DNA from 2 places in the Bradyrhizobium sp. F1.13.3 genome. Region 1 is predicted to be linked to the other one. Evidence: riboswitches for the same ligand, from Rfam matches in the RefSeq annotation. Region 1 holds a riboswitch; the other holds the start of a gene.
The links. Region 1 has a riboswitch for cobalamin ahead of ABIB66_RS03360 (TonB-dependent receptor). Riboswitches for the same ligand answer to the same signal wherever they lie in the genome.
Positions count from the first base shown of each region.

Region 2: linked by a shared signal. The riboswitch ahead of ABIB66_RS28150 (TonB-dependent receptor) and the one ahead of ABIB66_RS03360 (TonB-dependent receptor) in region 1 are both predicted to bind cobalamin.

Region 1 covers NZ_JBEPRI010000001.1:742,202-750,530, forward strand. The annotation lists gene cobT (nicotinate-nucleotide--dimethylbenzimidazole phosphoribosyltransferase) at 1-701, shown strand, start outside; gene ABIB66_RS03355 (histidine phosphatase family protein) at 702-1,274, opposite strand; cobalamin riboswitch at 1,347-1,547, shown strand; gene ABIB66_RS03360 (TonB-dependent receptor) at 1,664-4,021, shown strand; gene ABIB66_RS03365 (PepSY domain-containing protein) at 4,033-5,466, shown strand; gene ABIB66_RS03370 (hydantoinase/oxoprolinase family protein) at 5,956-7,965, shown strand; gene ABIB66_RS03375 (hydantoinase B/oxoprolinase family protein) at 7,962-8,329, shown strand, end outside.
Region 2 covers NZ_JBEPRI010000012.1:417-8,745, reverse strand. The annotation lists gene ABIB66_RS28165 (TonB-dependent receptor family protein) at 1-2,201, shown strand, start outside; gene ABIB66_RS28160 (TonB-dependent receptor) at 2,949-4,883, shown strand; gene ABIB66_RS28155 (DUF4198 domain-containing protein) at 4,880-5,671, shown strand; cobalamin riboswitch at 5,816-6,022, shown strand; gene ABIB66_RS28150 (TonB-dependent receptor) at 6,290-8,329, shown strand, end outside.

The DNA of each region.
Region 1 (8,329 bases):
AGCAGGAGATGGCCGGAATCGTGACCGACAAGCCGCGCAGCGGCACGCGCGATTTCAGCGTCGAAGCTGCGCTCACCTCCACAGAGCTGGCATTTGCGCTCGAAGCCGGCCGACGTGCGGTGGCGCGCGCGCAGGCCGGACAGCCCGATCTTCTGATCTTCGGCGAGATGGGCATCGGCAACACCACGACATCGGCGGCGATCGCGGCCGGCTTGCTGGGCGTGAGCGCCGGGGAGATCGCGGGCAGCGGCACCGGGATCGACGCGGCCGGCCGTACGCATAAGGCGCGGGTGATCGACACTGCGATCGCACGCCGTGGCGTTGCGGGCGCTTCGCCCGAAAAGATCCTGTGCGCCGTCGGCGGTCTCGAGATCGCGGCCATCTGCGGTGCCCTTATCGCCGCTGCACAGCGCCGCATCCCCGTGTTGATCGACGGCTTTATCGTGTCGGTCGCGGCGTTGGCGGCGGCGCGGCTCAACCCCTCGTGCCAGCCTTTCTTGCTGGCCTCGCATCAATCCGCCGAGCAGGGACATCGGCTGGTGCTGCGCGCGCTGAATGTGCAACCGCTGATCAGCCTCGATCTCAGGCTCGGCGAAGGATCGGGCGCGGCCATCGCGCTGCCGCTGGTGCGGTCGGCTTGCGCGCTCCACAACGGCATGGCGACCTTTGCGCAGGCCAATGTGCCGGATCGTCCGGCCTGATTAAATCATCGGCTGATTGACCGAGACGACGCGCCAGCCGGTCGCGAGCCGGTCGATCCGGGTCAGCGACAGCGGATCGATCACAAAGCGGAGCGCCGCTTGTGGCGTCAGATCCAGCGCGATGCAAAGCGCCGCGCGGATCGTGCCGGAATGCACGACGAGCGTTGCGGCGCCGGCGCCGATCTTTGACAGACCTAACCGGACGCGCGCGACCTGTTCCTCGAAGCTTTCGCCGCCCGGCGGCCGTCCGCGCGCCGCATCGCTCCAGAACCGTGCATAGGCCTCGCCACCGGTCGCGGCGAGTTCGTCATGCCGACGGCCGGTCCAGTCACCAAAATCTTGCTCGCGGAATCCGTCCAGCTGCAGCGGCTCGAGCCCCAGCGCGCGGGCCGTTTCAACCGTGCGCCGCGACGGGCTCGCATAGCTCGTGGCGTCCCGCGGCAGGCGGTGTCGCAGAGCCTCGAGCTGCGCTCGAGCGCCGAGATCGGCCGGCGCGTCGGCTGCGTGGATCGTCCCTGGGACGCCATCGACGGGCGCGTGCCGTATCAGCCAGAGGAAGGTCTCGCCTTCCATGCTTATCTCCAAGGAAACTGGTCGTTGTGGCAATAACGCCGCAACTGGCACATTGACTCTGTCTGGATCGTAATCCTAGATGCTCGCGACGGTTTCCCCGAGAGGGGATGAAAAGGGAATGCGGTGCGGGGACGTTGTCCCCAATGCCGTGGCTGCCCCCGCAACTGTAGCGGCGAATCTTGCGTCACGTGCCACTGGGTATCTCGGTCCCGGGAAGGCGATGCAAGGTACTGACCCGCGAGCCAGGAGACCTGCCGTCAGCCGTGGTCACACGCGAAGATGTCGGTCGGGGAGTACAGACATTCGGCTTCATCGGAAGGCTGGAAGCCGGAAGATGGGACCTTGGTTCGCTGTGACGTGCCACTGACGTCACTCCGAGGTCCAAGACGGTGTCTCCTGTTCGCATTGTACGACCGCGTGCATTCCTGCTCGCATCCGCGGCGCTCACATCCTTTGTCATCCTTGATGCTCCCGCCGCACTGGCCCAGCAGGCCCCGGAACCTCTGCCGCCGGTCGAGGTAACGCCCGCCCAATCCCGCAAGCAGGCCAAGCCCGCCGCGCGGGAGGCGCAGGGCCCACGTCGCGCAGCAGCGCGCCGGCCGGTGACTGCATCCGCAGTGCCCAAGCCTGTCGTGCCGATCGCAGCGGCGCAAACGCCGCTCAACACCAACGTAGTCGCCGAAAGCGCCTCGCGCCTCGGCCTGACCGTGCGCGAAACGCCCGCGACCGTGGAGGTGATCTCGGCCGCAACCATGCGTGAGCAGGGCTATCGCACCGTGTCCGACGTCGCGCAGGGAGCGGTGGGCGTCACATCCGGCGACAATCCGGCCGAGCCCTCGGCGTTCTCCATGCGCGGCTTCACCAACAGCCAGATCAACACGCTCTACAACGGCATCAAGATCGGTCCGCAGAACATGACCTCGCGGATCACCGACACGGCCAATCTGGAGGCCGTCGAATTCCTGAAAGGCCCGGCGTCGCTGATCTCGGGCGAGGGCGCCGCCGGCGGTGCGATCAACTTCGTCACCAAGCAGCCGCACACCGGTCCGATCCGGAACGAGGCGGATTTCTCCTGGGATTCGCTGAACTCGTTCCGGGCGCATTACGGCTCGGGCGGCAGCACCAATGTGCAGGGGCTGGACTACCGCTTCGACGTCAGCCGTTCCTCGCTCAACGGCTTTGCCGACGACACCAACACCAAGACGCTCGACGTGTCGGGCCAGCTCAACTACCGCTTCTCCGACAGCCTCAAGGTCTGGGGTGCGATCGAGTATCGGGAAGATCGCTCGAAAGCCTATTGGGGTGCGCCGCTGGTGCCGATCGCGTTCAGCGGCTCGCATGCGACGATGGGGATCGTGTCCGGCAATTACGTCTCGAACTACAATAAAACCAATCTCGGCCCGGTCACGATCGATGATCGCACCTTCAACACCAACTACAACGTCCTCGACAATCGCAACGTCGCACAGGAGGTCTGGCTGCGCGGCGGCTTCGAGCTGAAGCTCGCGCCCGACCTGACGCTGAAGAGCCAGGCCTATGGTTATGGCGCAGAGCGCACGTGGTTCAATAATGAGGTCGAGGCGTTCAATTCCGGTACCAACATGGTTGACCGTGAGCGCTTCTATGTTGCGCACGGCCAACGCCTGGTCGGCAACATCACCGACCTGATCTGGGATACGAATATCGCCGGCTTTGACAACCGCTTGGTCACGACGTTGTCCTCGAGCTACCTTGATTTCGTGAGGCCGGGCGCCGCAAATTTTCCCGGCGATTCCGTTCCGCTGGTCGATCCGCCTCGCGGCTATTGCGGCCTGCTCACCATTCAGCAGCAGACCGCGCGGATCGACAACGAGGCGCTGTCATTCGAGGACCGGCTGAAGCTCACGCGCAGCTTCGCGCTGGTTGGCGGCCTGCGCGTCGAGCATATCGGGCTCGACCGCAATTCGACCGACAAGTTCGGTCTGGAGAAGGCGAACTTCCCGTTCTCGCAATCCTGGGTCCCGACAACGGGGCGCATCGGTTACACATGGGAAGCCGTTCCGGGCCTGACCTTCTTCAGCCAATATGCGACCGGCGCCGACATCGCAGCCAACAACATCTTCCTGCTCAATCCGACCGATCCGCTCAACCTGACCACCGCGCGCACCTACGAAACCGGCGTCAAGCACCTGTTCTGGGACAACCGGGCGGAGTGGTCGTTCTCGGCCTATGACATCCTGCGCAAGAACGTCTATGCCGCGGCCGGCGGCATGCAGCTCAACCTTGCCGGACGGCAGGAGTCGAAGGGCGTCGAGCTTGCCGCGTCCGTGCGTCCGATCGAGCCTCTGCGCCTCTGGGGCAACATCGCCTATGTCGATGCGCGCTACGCCGACTACGATTTTGTCGGCGGCTCGTTTTCCGGCAACACGCCGCCGAACGTGCCGCGCGTCGTCGCCAATGCCGGCGCGTCCTACCGGTTCTTCACGCCCTGGACGGTCGAGCTCGGCATCACCGGTCGCCATGTCGGCGACCGCTACAACACCGATGCCAACACCGTGACGCTGAAGGCCTACACCGTCGCGGACGTCTATGCTTTCGTCGACGTCCCCAAGGCCGTATTCAATGCGGTCGACCAGGCCCGCCTGACCTTCCGGGTGCGCAACATCACCGACAAGCGCTACGCGATCTGGGGCGATCCGTTCTATCCTGACCAGATCCTGCTGGGCACGCCGCGCACCTATGAGATCTCGGCTGCGTTCAAATGGTAGGACGCTGATCAATGATGCGCGCGCTCGTCCTGCTGCATCGATGGCTCGGGATCGCGTTCTGCCTGCTGTTCGCGATGTGGTTCGCGACGGGAATCGTGATGCACTTCGTTCCGTTCCCATCTCTGACGGAAACGGAACGTTTTGCCGGGCTCGTGCCGCTGGCTAGCGCTGAGACGAGGATTGCGGTCGCCGATGCCGTGGCCGCAAGCGGCATCGCGGATGCGACGCGCGTTCGCCTGATCCAGCGCAGCGACGGACCGGTCTATATCGTCGCGGGGCCGTCGCGCGCGGGTGCAGTCCGCGCCTCCGATGGGGCCGACGCGTCGGTCAAATCATTCGACGTCGTGCTGGCCATCGCGCGAGATCACGCCCGCAGCCGTGGGCTCGATGCTGCGCGGGCCACGATCGTTGCGCGCTCGGACTATGACCAATGGAGCGTGCCGAACGGCTTTGACCGCCATCGTCCCTTGTTTCGGGTTGCCCTCGGCGACGCCGCCGGAACGGAGGTCTATGTCTCCTCGCTCACCGGCGAGATCGTCCTGGATACGACGCGCAGCGAGCGGACCTGGAATCTCGTCGGGAGCGTGCTGCACTGGATCTATCCAACGGTGCTGCGAAGCAACTGGCCACTGTGGGATCGCGTGGTCTGGACCTTGTCGCTGCTGGCCCTGATCGCAGCATTGCTGGGCGCCGTGCTCGGGCTTGCGCGGATCAAACCTCGAGGTGGCCAGATCGGCTCGCCCTATCGTGGCTGGCATGCGCTGCATCATCTCATCGGCCTCGCGGCGATGGTCTTCGTGCTGACCTGGATTTTCAGCGGCTGGCTCTCCATGGATCACGGGCGACTATTCTCGCGTGGGCAATTGACCTCGGCCGAATCCAGCGTGATGAACGCCGCACCGAACTGGACGGCTGCCCCATCGATCGATCGGCAGCCTGGAGCGCCGTCGGCCCGTGAGACCGAATGGTTTGCATTCAACGGCACTCTCTATCGGCGGGATCGGACGGGCCTTGCCGCTCAGACCTTGATCAAGGCAGGGGATGCGCCCCGCGATCGACCAACGGGATCTCTGGATGTGCACGAGGTCGAGAGGCTGACAACGCGCCTCGCAGCCGGCTGCGCAGTACCGTCCGTGCTTGCCGACAACGACAACTATCCCGCGCAGTCCACCGTCCCGGGTGCCCCGGTCTACCGCTCCTGCTGCGGCGACCTCTGGTTCGACATCGACGGCGCGGACGGCAATTTGCTGCAAAGGCTGGATTCGTCGCGGCGGGTCTATCGCTGGTTCTACGGCGCACTGCACACGCTGGATTTTCCGGTCCTGGTCGCGCATCCGTTGCTGCGTGACGGCTTGGTCGTCGGGCTCTGCGCCCTCGGCTTTCTGTTCTCCATCACGGGCATTGTCATCGGCTGGCGCCGCCTGCGTCCCTCGTTTGCAGCCTGAGGCCTGGAGTGAGGTCGCGATGCGTTGAGCGGGCAAAACCACCGCTTACTGATCGTCCAATAAAGAGAGGCTGAGCCGACTGGCATGCATAGCTCATGAGCACGCGCAGGGCCCTTAGCGCCGGTCTATCGCCTGCAAATTAGACAGTCCGTGCGCGGCGCGTGGATTGCACTGCAGCGGATGTGGCGTTTCGTCCGCGAAAATGCGTGGTGCGCCGCACTTTTCTCGCGTGGAACGATCCACACCGGCGTGCACTCCCTGCGGGCAGCGCTGCACTAAAATGTGCCTCCGCGCGTCCTGCCCGTCGCGGGCTGGTCCAATGCGTTGCGACAACTCTGGCCCTATCCCGAGCCCATCGCTCTGTCGCACGCTCGCAAGCGGTGGCATGACAGGGGATGATGATGAGCGCTCTCGGTTTGCGATTGAACCTGGCGATGGACGGGAAGGACCCGGCGTCCGGTTCGAACGTCGTTCGCAGCTGACCTACACATGAGCACTGACGAAAATCACTGGGAGGTCGGCACCGATATCGGCGGCACCTTCACCGACATCATCGCAATCCGGCACTCCCCCGCGGAGGCGCGGATCGCGAAAGTGCCGTCGCGACCTCAGGCTCCGGTTCAGGCGATGCTGGAGGCCATTGAGGCGGTCGGCCTGCGCAAGAGCGAGGTCAAGCGCTTCGTCCACGGCACCACGCGTGTGACCAACGCCATCGTCGAGGGACGGCTGCCGAAAGTGGCGCTGGTGGCGACCGAAGGCTTTGCCGACGTGCTGGAGATCGCGCGCTATCGCCGCCGCGATCTTTATCGTCTCGATGTCCCGCCGAAATCGCCGCCGCTGGTGCCGCCGGAACGATGTTTTGGCCTTGCCGAGCGCCTCGACCACGAGGGAACGGTGCTGAAGGCGCTGGATGAAGCGGAGATCGAGCGCCTGGTCGCCTGGCTGAAAGCAACCGGCGTTCAGAGCGTCGCGGTCGCACTGCTTCACGCCTATGCCAATCCCGTCCACGAGAAGATGCTCGGCGAGCGCCTCAAGGGCGTCGTTGCCCACGTTTCGCTGTCGCACGAGGTCAATCCCGAGGCGCGTGAATATGAGCGGACTTCGGCGACCGTGTTCAACGCCGCCGCCATGCCGATCGCGGTGGAATATCTGAGCGAGCTGGAGCAGCGGCTGCCGATCGGCCCCGGCCTGCAGGTGTTTCATTCGGCCGGTGCCATGGTCCCGATCTCGGCCGTGAAGCGGCGGCCGCTGGTGATGGCCATGTCGGGCCCCGCGGCCGGCGTCTCCGCATCGGTCAGCATCGCGCGTCAGCTCGGCACGTCGCGTATGCTGACGTTCGACATGGGCGGGACAACGACCGACGTCTGCCTGATCGTCGATGGCCAGGCCGAGATGACAGACGGCCGCATGCTCGGCGACCAGCCGCTGCGCCAGCCGATGCTTGCGGTTCACTCGATCGGCGCGGGCGGCGGCTCGATCGTGCGCAATGGTCCCGGTGGCCTGACCGTCGGGCCGGAAAGCGCCGGCTCCGAGCCGGGACCGGCCTGCTACGGCCGCGGAGGTACCGAGCCGACCATCACCGACGCCAACGCCGTGCTCGGCTATCTCAATCCCGAAACCAGGCTTGGCGACCGGATCGGAATCGACATCAGGGCAGCTAATGACGTCATCGCGCCGATCGCGCGCGCGTTGGGGCTGAGCCTGACCGAAACCGCGCTCGGCATCATCAAGGTCGCGAATGCGACAATGGCGCGTGCGCTCCGCCGCGTCACAGTCGAGCGCGGCATCGACGGACGCGACTGCACGCTTCTCGCTTTCGGCGGTGGTGGCCCGATGCACGCCGCGGGTCTTGCCGATCTCTACGGGATCGCCGAGGTCGTCGTTCCCAGCGCATCGAGTGCGTTTTCGGCGCTGGGTTGTCTCACTGCCGACTTCAGCTTCCTCCAGCAGCAAACCCTACGCGCTGCGCTTGACGGCATCGATCTCGCCCGCGTGTCCGAGCGGATCGGGGTGCTGATCGACGATGCGTCGGCGCCGCTCATCGCCACCGGCGTTGCCGCGACCGAGATTCAGATCGAGCTGGTGGCCTTGATGCGCTACGCGGCGCAGAACGACGCTATTCCGGTGCCGTTCGCGCGACCGCTCGATGTTATCAGGCTGAAGAAGGATTTTCTGGCCCGGCACCATGAGCTGTTCGGCTATGCGACGAGCGAGAGCTGCGTCATCGAATCCGTGCGGGTGCAGGCACGCCGTCCCTCGAGCACCGTCGTGAGCCGGCCGGCCACCGCGGTCAGGACGGTATCCACCGGCGAGCGCAGCTGCTCGTTCGACGGCTTTCACGACGTCGCGACAAGCATCATCGATCGCGCCTCGCTGACCGAAATCGTCAGCAGCCCGGCCATCATTGAAGACGCATGTTCGACCGTGGTGGTCCCGCCCGGCTGGCAGGCGCGGCCGGATGTTTCAGGCAATTTGTTCCTGACTCGGGGGGCCGCATGAAGCTCGATCCGTTCGTCGTCGAGGTCATCAGGCACGGGCTCTCGGCCGCGGCCGAGGAGATGAGCCTGGTGATGACGCGCTCGGCGCGCTCGCCGCTGCTGCGTGAAGCCGGCGACCTGTCGTCGGCGATCACGGACGGCCGCGGCGATCTGGTCGGGCAGGGTCGGGACATCCCGATCCATCTCGGCGCGATGGCCTATACGGTTCTCGAATTGCTGAAGGTGGTGCCGCGCGACAGCCTGAACGACGGCGACGCACTGATCTACAATGTCGGCCCGCTCGGCGGCAATCATCTCAACGACGTCAAGGTCGTGCGCCCCGTCTTCGTCGACGGCGAGATCGTGGCGTTCGCAGTCAGCCTCGC
Region 2 (8,329 bases), on a different contig from region 1:
CTGTACGGCGGCTACTAGTCTGTGCGCTCGCCGGCGCCATCCTTTCTTCACCAGTAAACGCACAATCAAACGGGCAGAAGCAGTTGCCGCCTGTCACTGTTGAAGCCCCTCCGCAAAAGCGTGATGCAACTAGCCGACCATCCCGGGATACGAATCGTTCACCGCGAACGGCGCGTGCCAGACGGGCGCCGGCCGCACCGGTCCAATCAGCGGGCGACCAGATAGGCGCATCGCGCGTGGCGCTCGGCGTCCTCTCGGCACAGCAGGCGCTCAAAGAAATCAACAACACACCTGGCGGCGTGGCCATCGTGCCCGCCGAGGCCTACAGAAACTCGACGGTCTCGAACACGATCAAGGACATTTTGGACTACGTCCCGGGCGTATTCGCCCAGCCGAAATGGGGTGACGACACCCGCCTTTCGATCCGCGGCTCCGGCCTGTCGCGCAATTTCCATCTGCGCGGCGTCCAGCTCTACATGGACGGCATCCCCATCAACACGGCAGATGGCTACGGTGATTTTCAGGAGATCGATCCGACGGCCTACAAATACGTAGCTGTCTACAAGGGCGGAAACGCGCTGCAATACGGGGCTAATTCCCTGGGCGGTGCCATCAACTTCGTCATCCCCACCGGCCGCGATCCGCTTCCAAACGGCGTGTCCTTCGATCTGGGTGCCTTCGGCTTCAAGCGACTGCAAGCCAATGCCGGCGGTGCGAACGGCCCTTGGGACGGCTTTGTCACTGCCTCGACGCAGGCATCCGACGGCTTTCGAGATCACAGCTTCGGATCGAGCAACCGCATCAACGGCAATATCGGTTATCAGATATCGCCGGACGTCGAAACGCGGTTCTATTTCAACGCGAACGAGGTACGCCAGCGCATTCCGGGCAGTGTGGACAGAACCACGGCGCTGACCTCACCCACTTCGGCGGCTCCGATCAACGTCGCTAACGATTGGCAGCGCAATATCGACACCGTGCGGATAGCAAACAAGACGACTATTCGCTTCGAGGATACCCAGGTTGAACTCGGGGCGTTCGGGGTCGATCGGCACTTGATGCATCCGATCTTTCAATGGCTCGACTATCGGTACAAAGACTATGGTGCCTTCGCGAAGGTCACGGACGATCGCTTCATCGGCGGATTCCGCAATAGATTCGTCGCCGGCTTCAACATCCTGAACGGCACCATTGATGCGCAACAATTCGTCAATGTCGGTGGCTTCAAGGGGACGCCGACCTCGTCGTTGTTGCAGAAGCCACGAAATTACTCCGCCTATGCGGAGAATTCGTTCTACTTCGTACCGAACGTCGCTTTCGTGGCGGGCACGCAATATCTGTTCGCGGTGCGCGATCAGCAAGTGAATTTTTCGACCAATGGCGACGTCGATGGTCGGAGCACCTTTAGCCTGTGGAGCCCGAAGGTAGGCCTGCTGTGGCAGGTCGATCCAACTTGGCAGGTGTTTGGCAACGTCTCAGGCAGCGCGGAGGTGCCTAGCTTTGGCGAGAGCGTGAGCCCCAACTTCCTGAACCCGACCTTGCCCAACATCCCGTTCTTCTTGATCAAGCCGCAAACCGCCACGACCTACGAAATCGGAACCCGCATGAAGCGGCCCGACTACGCCTGGGAGATTGCATTTTATCGCGCGAACATCGACGACGAGCTGCTGTGCCTCTACAGCGCGTTCGGCAACTGCAATGTCACCAACGCCAACAAGACCATCCATCAGGGTGTTGAGGCGGGCGCAGGCGCCGCGATCTTCCGCGACGTCTTCGTGAGCGGACCGGTGTCTGACAAGATCTGGCTCAACGTAGCCTACACGCTCAACGACTTCCGCTTCGACAACGATCCGGTGTTCGGCAACAATCAGCTACCAGGCGCGCCGCGCCACTTCGTGCGTGCCGAACTGCTGTACAAGCACCCGAGCGGTCTCTATTTTGGACCCAATCTGGAATGGGTGCCGCAAGCCTACTTCGTCGATAGTGCCAACACGCTGATCAGCTCGGCCTATGCGATTTGGGGCCTAAAGGCCGGCTTCGACAATGGCGGTCCAGTCACCGGCTACATTGAGGCGCGTAACATCGCCAACAAGGCCTATATCGCGAGCGCAAGCATTATTGATCGGGCAACACCGACGTCACCTCTGTTCGAGCCCGGAAACGGCAGGGCCGTCTACGCCGGCGTGAGGTATCGATGGTGAGCACAGGAGATCGGCGCCGCATTTGGGTTCTTTTCCGACCGAGAAAGGACCACGGCGAGCCTTCGAGCGCTTTTGCTTGCGTCCGTCTGCTAGACTTTGCTGGGATGTTGGCAGCGGAAGAGGAGCAGAGGCCGAAACCGAAGGACTGCTGCATGGTCGCGTTTTGATAACCCGGACGCTGTCTCACAGTCGAACAGCTGGATGGGATCATGTTGCGCTGCATGAGTCCGGATGTGGCCCTAAGCCGAAGAGCGCCTCAGTCGCCAGATGCCATTGTCGCTTGGAAACCGAGCACGAGCTGATCTTGCCTCAACCGCAGCTTGACCATAACGCCCCTTTGGACAACGCCAGAGTATGACGATCGACTTTCTTCCTCATACTTTGATATATTAATTCCTAGACCAAGTCATACCATTGAGGTTCGGCTTCAGGCCCGAACCTTATCAGTGCAGGCGGATCAGTGTGCGTACAGTCGCTTGGGGCACCACCTTGACTGCCGTGGCCTTGACGGGTTTTTGGGCTGTAGATTCAGTCCACGCTCAGACGGGGCTGTCGGCGGGCTCACTGCCGCCGGTGACGGTCTCCGCGCCGGCAGCGGTGCCCAAACGCACGCGGCGAGCCGAGACTGCGGCACCGAGTAGCACGCGCCCGCGCTCTTCGGTCTCGCAGCCATCATCGCAGCAATCAGGACCGCTCCTGTCCGCCGGCGCCGGTGCCTCGCCAGGGCGGGGCGACTTATCTAATGCGGTGACTGCGCTGCCAGCGGCCACAACAGTCGTAGACGCGCCCGCTATAAGTCGGCTTGCCGTCGCCACCTACGGGGATCTGTTCCGGCCTCTGCCCGGCTTTAACGTCTCCAATTACGGCCAGGGCGGCATCGGCTATGGCCTCTCGCTACGCGGCTACACCGATGCCGAACATGGCCGCGACATCGCCTATCACATCGACGGTGTTCCGCTCAACGAGGTCTCCTCGCTACACACGCCGAACTATGCCGACCTCAACGTCTTGTTCCCCGAGACGATCAAGAGCATCGAGATCGTGCGTGGGCCCTTCTCGGTCGAATACGGCGACTCCAACATGGGCGGCTCGGTCAACATTGCCACCAAGCAGGCGGAGCCGTTTTCGACCCTCGGAATCTCCGGCGGCACTCAGGGGACAGCGCGAGGCGTAGCCACCTACAGCACGACACAGGGTGCGTGGCTCCCTTATCTCGCGCTCGAAGCCTATCGCACCGATGGATATCGGGATAACAGCTTCATCGATCGTTACAATTCGTTCAACAAGGTCACGACCACGCTGCCTGACGGCGCGACGGTCTCGTTTCGAGCGCAGGCCTACGGCACCGAATACGGTTCACCCGGATATGCCAGCCGAGACGCCATTGCCGCCGGCATTATTTCCGAGCGTTCGGCAACCAATCCCACCGACGGCGGCAATAAGCAGCTTGAGAACTTCGTTACGAACTACGTTTCCGGCGCTCAGGATCAAGAGCTGAAGGGCGCGTTCTTCGTCAGTCACCAATTCTCGAACCGATTCGCCGATTTCGGCGGCGGACAGCGGGCCCAGCACGAGGACCGCACCATGGTCGGCGGCCGTGTCAGCAAGGTCTGGAGCGGCGCAATAGGCGATGACATCCCGGTTCAAGTGCTGCTGGGCAGCAATTGGCGCACCGACTTCATCGAGGCCTTTCAGGCGCCGACCATCGCACGCGCTGTGTCAGGTCCCGTCGCCGTCAACGTGGGATTGACCGAGACGAACGTCGCGGGCTTCGGTCAGGTCCAAATCAAGCCGCTTCCTTGGCTGAAGTTCACGGCCGGCGGACGCTACGACCAATTCTACTACGATATCGATGACCGGATCACATTCGGTGGCACGCCCAACATTTCGAACGGCATCGCCAGCCCCAAGGTCGGCCTCGCCATAACGCCGGTGAAATGGCTCGAATTGTTCGCCAACTATGGCGAGGGCTTCCGCAGCATCGACGTGCCAGCCGAGCTGATCGGCAACCCCGGCATTCAACCTTTCAAGGTCCTCAGCCGTGAAGGCGGCATTCAGTTCATCATCGACCGCTTCAAGCTATTCGCCAGCTACTGGACGACGGATTCGGCCAACGAGGCATTTCAGTCAGCTCCCGGCTTGCCCGTTACCTTTCTGGGCAAGGCCCAGCGCAGCGGATATGACGTCGACGCCCGCTGGTTCGTACTCAGAGACCCGGTCAACGAGGTGTCCCTGTTCGCCAATTTTGTCGGGATATCGGCGCGCCTCATCGATGCAGCTCCTTCGTACTTCGTCCCGAACGTGCCGGACTACGTTGCCAATATCGGCGTCGACTTCAAGCTCGCGACGGGCAATGCGCAAACGGTGTCCGGCTCCGCCTACGTCACCTTCGTGGGCAAGAAGAACCTGACGCAGGATGGGCTCATCACGACCTCGCCGTACTCGCGCGTGACCGGGAAGCTTGCTTATTCATGGCCCGAGGGTTGGACAGCGTTCACGCAGGCTACCTGGTATCCCGGCGATCGTGTGAGCGAGATCGCAATCAATTTCGGCGATCCGGTGGGGGCAAAAACTTCCGACATCTTCGTGAGCGCGCAGCCGACACTCGCCGTGCTGGCGGGTGTGACCTATCGCTTCCCGACCGCCATGGCGGCGGCCGCCCCAAAGCTGGTAACTAAATGATCGATTCCCGTCTCGTTAAATGCCTGCCGCTCGCGATCGCCCTGCTGCTCGGCTCGCTCGCTCCGTCACTCGCCCACGATGTCTGGCTCACTCTGTCGGGACCGGCGAGCGCTCGCCGTGTCGTCGTCAACTACGGTCATCCCGACGACCGTCCTCCCGCGTTCGCAGACAAGGTCGTGGACATCTTTGCGATCACGCAGAGCGGGCGCAGCTCGCTTCTGGACGGTCTTGCGGCCGCGTCGGAAAACGGCTTCCAGATCGCAAGAACAAAGCCGTTCCTCGATGACGGCCATACGCTGCTTGCAGCCCGCTACGACAATGGCTTCTGGATCAAGACGACGGGCGGCGTCTTCCGGAATGCCACGCGGCGCTTGGTGCCAGACGCAGTTGAAAGCGTCTGGTCCGCTAAGTTCGCAAAGGCCATCACGGGAGCCGATGCGCCGTGGCCCGAGCTGCTTGGACATGACCTGGAGCTTGTGCCGCTATCGGACCCGGCCAAAGTCCAGCCGGGGGAGGCACTCAAGATTAAGGTACTGTTTCGCGGCAAGCCGCTGTCAGATGCGGAGGTCGAACGCAGCGACGGCAAAACCCCCGTCGCGGAGAAAGACATACCTACATTCAAGACCGACGCCGATGGCATAGTGACAATTCCCATCGCCAAGCCCGGCCCCCATCTGCTGGTGATAGATCATCGTGCCGCCCCATCGGTTACACCGGATCAAGCGACCGCCGACCTTTACAATGCAACGCTCTGGTTTGGTGTGATCGCCAGCGAGAGGGGGCGGTAGCTCGTCGGCCTCACAGCTTCTGGAAAAGGCTATCCTGTTCACCGGCCCGAGCCGCCGGTCGGGCAAACCAGCAACACACTGGTACGATTTGAACGACGGCATGCGTGAAGGGCCACACGAATATTGACGGCCCATCGCGCAGATGCCACCTTCGTGACCGGTAGTGTCTGCAAGGACTCTTCAAGGGAATGCGGTGCGTCCGTCTCGGCGGGCAATTCCGCGGCTGCCCCCGCAACTGTAAGCGGATAGCCGACGACCAAACGAACCACTGGAGCCCTGCTCGGGCTCTGGGAAGGCGGTCGAAGGCGATGACCCGCGAGCCAGGAAACCTGCTGCCAGCCATAAGTCACGCGCGAACGCATTGGGCGGGGTGCCTCGATGTCGGACAACTAGCCGGTGCATCTGCCGCTTGGGGCGAAGGCAGGTGACTAAGGCAACCGCGGTGACGGTTTGTTTGCGTCGCCGCAGAGCGTTCTTGTGCAACATCTTCATTTCGGCAGCGGCATTGCGCCGGCATTTTCGCTTGACGATAGGGGCATCTCTCAGGGCCTCACACGCAGCATCCAGCGGACGAGGTCTGCCTGGCTGGTCTTGCTGCTCTCTACGTCGCTGTGCCCCATGGCAAGAGCGCAGACCGCCGCCCGGGATACCTCCCGAGAGGTGGAGCCCGTGATCGTCTCACCACCTGCTGCGCGGCGGGCTCCCGGCGTCAGCGCGGGCGCTCAAAAGCCGCGGACGGCCCGCCGCGCCCCGGGGCGCAATCTGTCCGGTCCGGTCGTCGCCGTCCCAGCAACCCAGCCATTGAGCGGCCCGATTCAGACGCCGCTGAACACGGCCGCCGTCACCGACGTCGGCTCCCGGCTCGGAATCACGGCGCGGCAAATGCCCGCGACCGTCGAGGTCATCGACCAGCGCGTTATGCAGGAACTTGGCATCCGGACGACCACCGACGTCGCCAAAGCGGCGGCCGGCGTGACCGGCGGCGACGCTCCGGGTGCACCCGCCATCTTCTCAATGCGGGGGTTTTCCGGCGACCAGATCAGCACTCTGTACAACGGCATCCCAATCGGCCCATCGACCATGACCGGCCGCCCCATGGATGTCGCCGGATTGCAGCAGGTGGAGATCATCAAGGGGCCGGATTCACTCGTAGCCGGCTTAGGGGCGACCGGCGGCGCGATCAATTACGTCACCAAGGCGCCGCACACCGGGCCTGTTATCAATGACACCTTCACCTCCTACGATTCCTTCAACGGTTATCGCGCTGGCTATGGCTCTGGCGGCAGCACACTGATCGACGGGCTCGACTACCGCTTCGACATCAGTCATTTCAACAACAAGGGATTTATCGACGACACTTATTCGAAGCTCAGCAATGTCTCGGGCCAGCTGAACTATCGCGTCAACGACAGCCTGAAGGTCTGGGGCGCGGCCGAGTACAGGCAGGACAAGGACCGCTTCTATTGGGGCACGCCTCTGGTGCCGGCCAATGCGCCGGGCATTGTGCCGACATCAGGCGTCGTCTCGGGCCAGTGGAGCAACTACTACCTCAGCGGCGGCACGCCGGTCCCGGTGACGGTCGATGCGCGCACGCTGACGACGAACTATAACGTGCTCGACAATCGCAGCGGGGCGAACGAGCTGTGGCTGCGAAGCGGCTTTCAATGGGACATCACCAACAACATCTCCCTCAAGAGCCAGGTCTACGGCTATGACGCCCACCGGCACTGGTTCAATAACGAGATCACCTCATTTGATCAGACCGTAGGCAATTTCGCGGGCGCGCAGAGCATCTATCGCGAGCGCCTGGCGCTCGATCACGCGCAACGGCTCTACGGCAACATCACAGACCTTACCGTCAATTCCAATCTGGCCGGCATGGATAACCGTTTCGTCGCCACCGTGGCTGCGAGCAGCTCGCAATTCAACGTCTCGCAGGACACGCTGTTCTCATCGGACTACGTCGATCTCCTCAATCCGGATCGCGGCCTCTATGGCCCGCGCAGCGACGAGAAGATCTACACGCACCTCGACACGACCTCCCTGTCGTTTGAGGACCGGCTCAAACTGACCTCGACCTTCGCCCTGATCGGCGGCATCCGGTTCGAGGACATCAAGCTGGACCGCGCGCGGTTTGATCCCGGTGGAGTGCTTGAATCCGCTAAGGGCTATCCCTTCTCGACGACGTTCAATCCCGTAACCGGCCGCATCGGCTACACCTGGGACGTCGCCCCTGGCGTGATGCTGTACAGCCAGTACGCGACTGCGGCAGACCCGACGGTGGCCAACATTTTCATCCTGGCGCCGTCGGTGCCGCTGCTCCTGACGACATCGCGGACCTATGAGACCGGGGTGAAACTGCAATCGGCCGACAAGCGCGCCGAGGCCACATTCTCGGCCTTCGACATCGAGCGCAAGAACGTCTATGTCCCCGAGAGCGGCATCGTGTTCAACGTCGCCGGCAAGATCGAAGCAAAGGGCATGGAGATCGCCGCCGCGATCAACCCGGTCGGCGGCCTGAAACTGTGGGGCAATGTCGCCTTCGTGCAGTCGCGCTTCATCGATTTCAGCTATGTCGATGGCAACGGCGTGTTCCAGTCCTATTCGGGCAAGACGCCGCCTAACGTGCCGAATTTCGTTGCCAATGCCGGCGCGTCG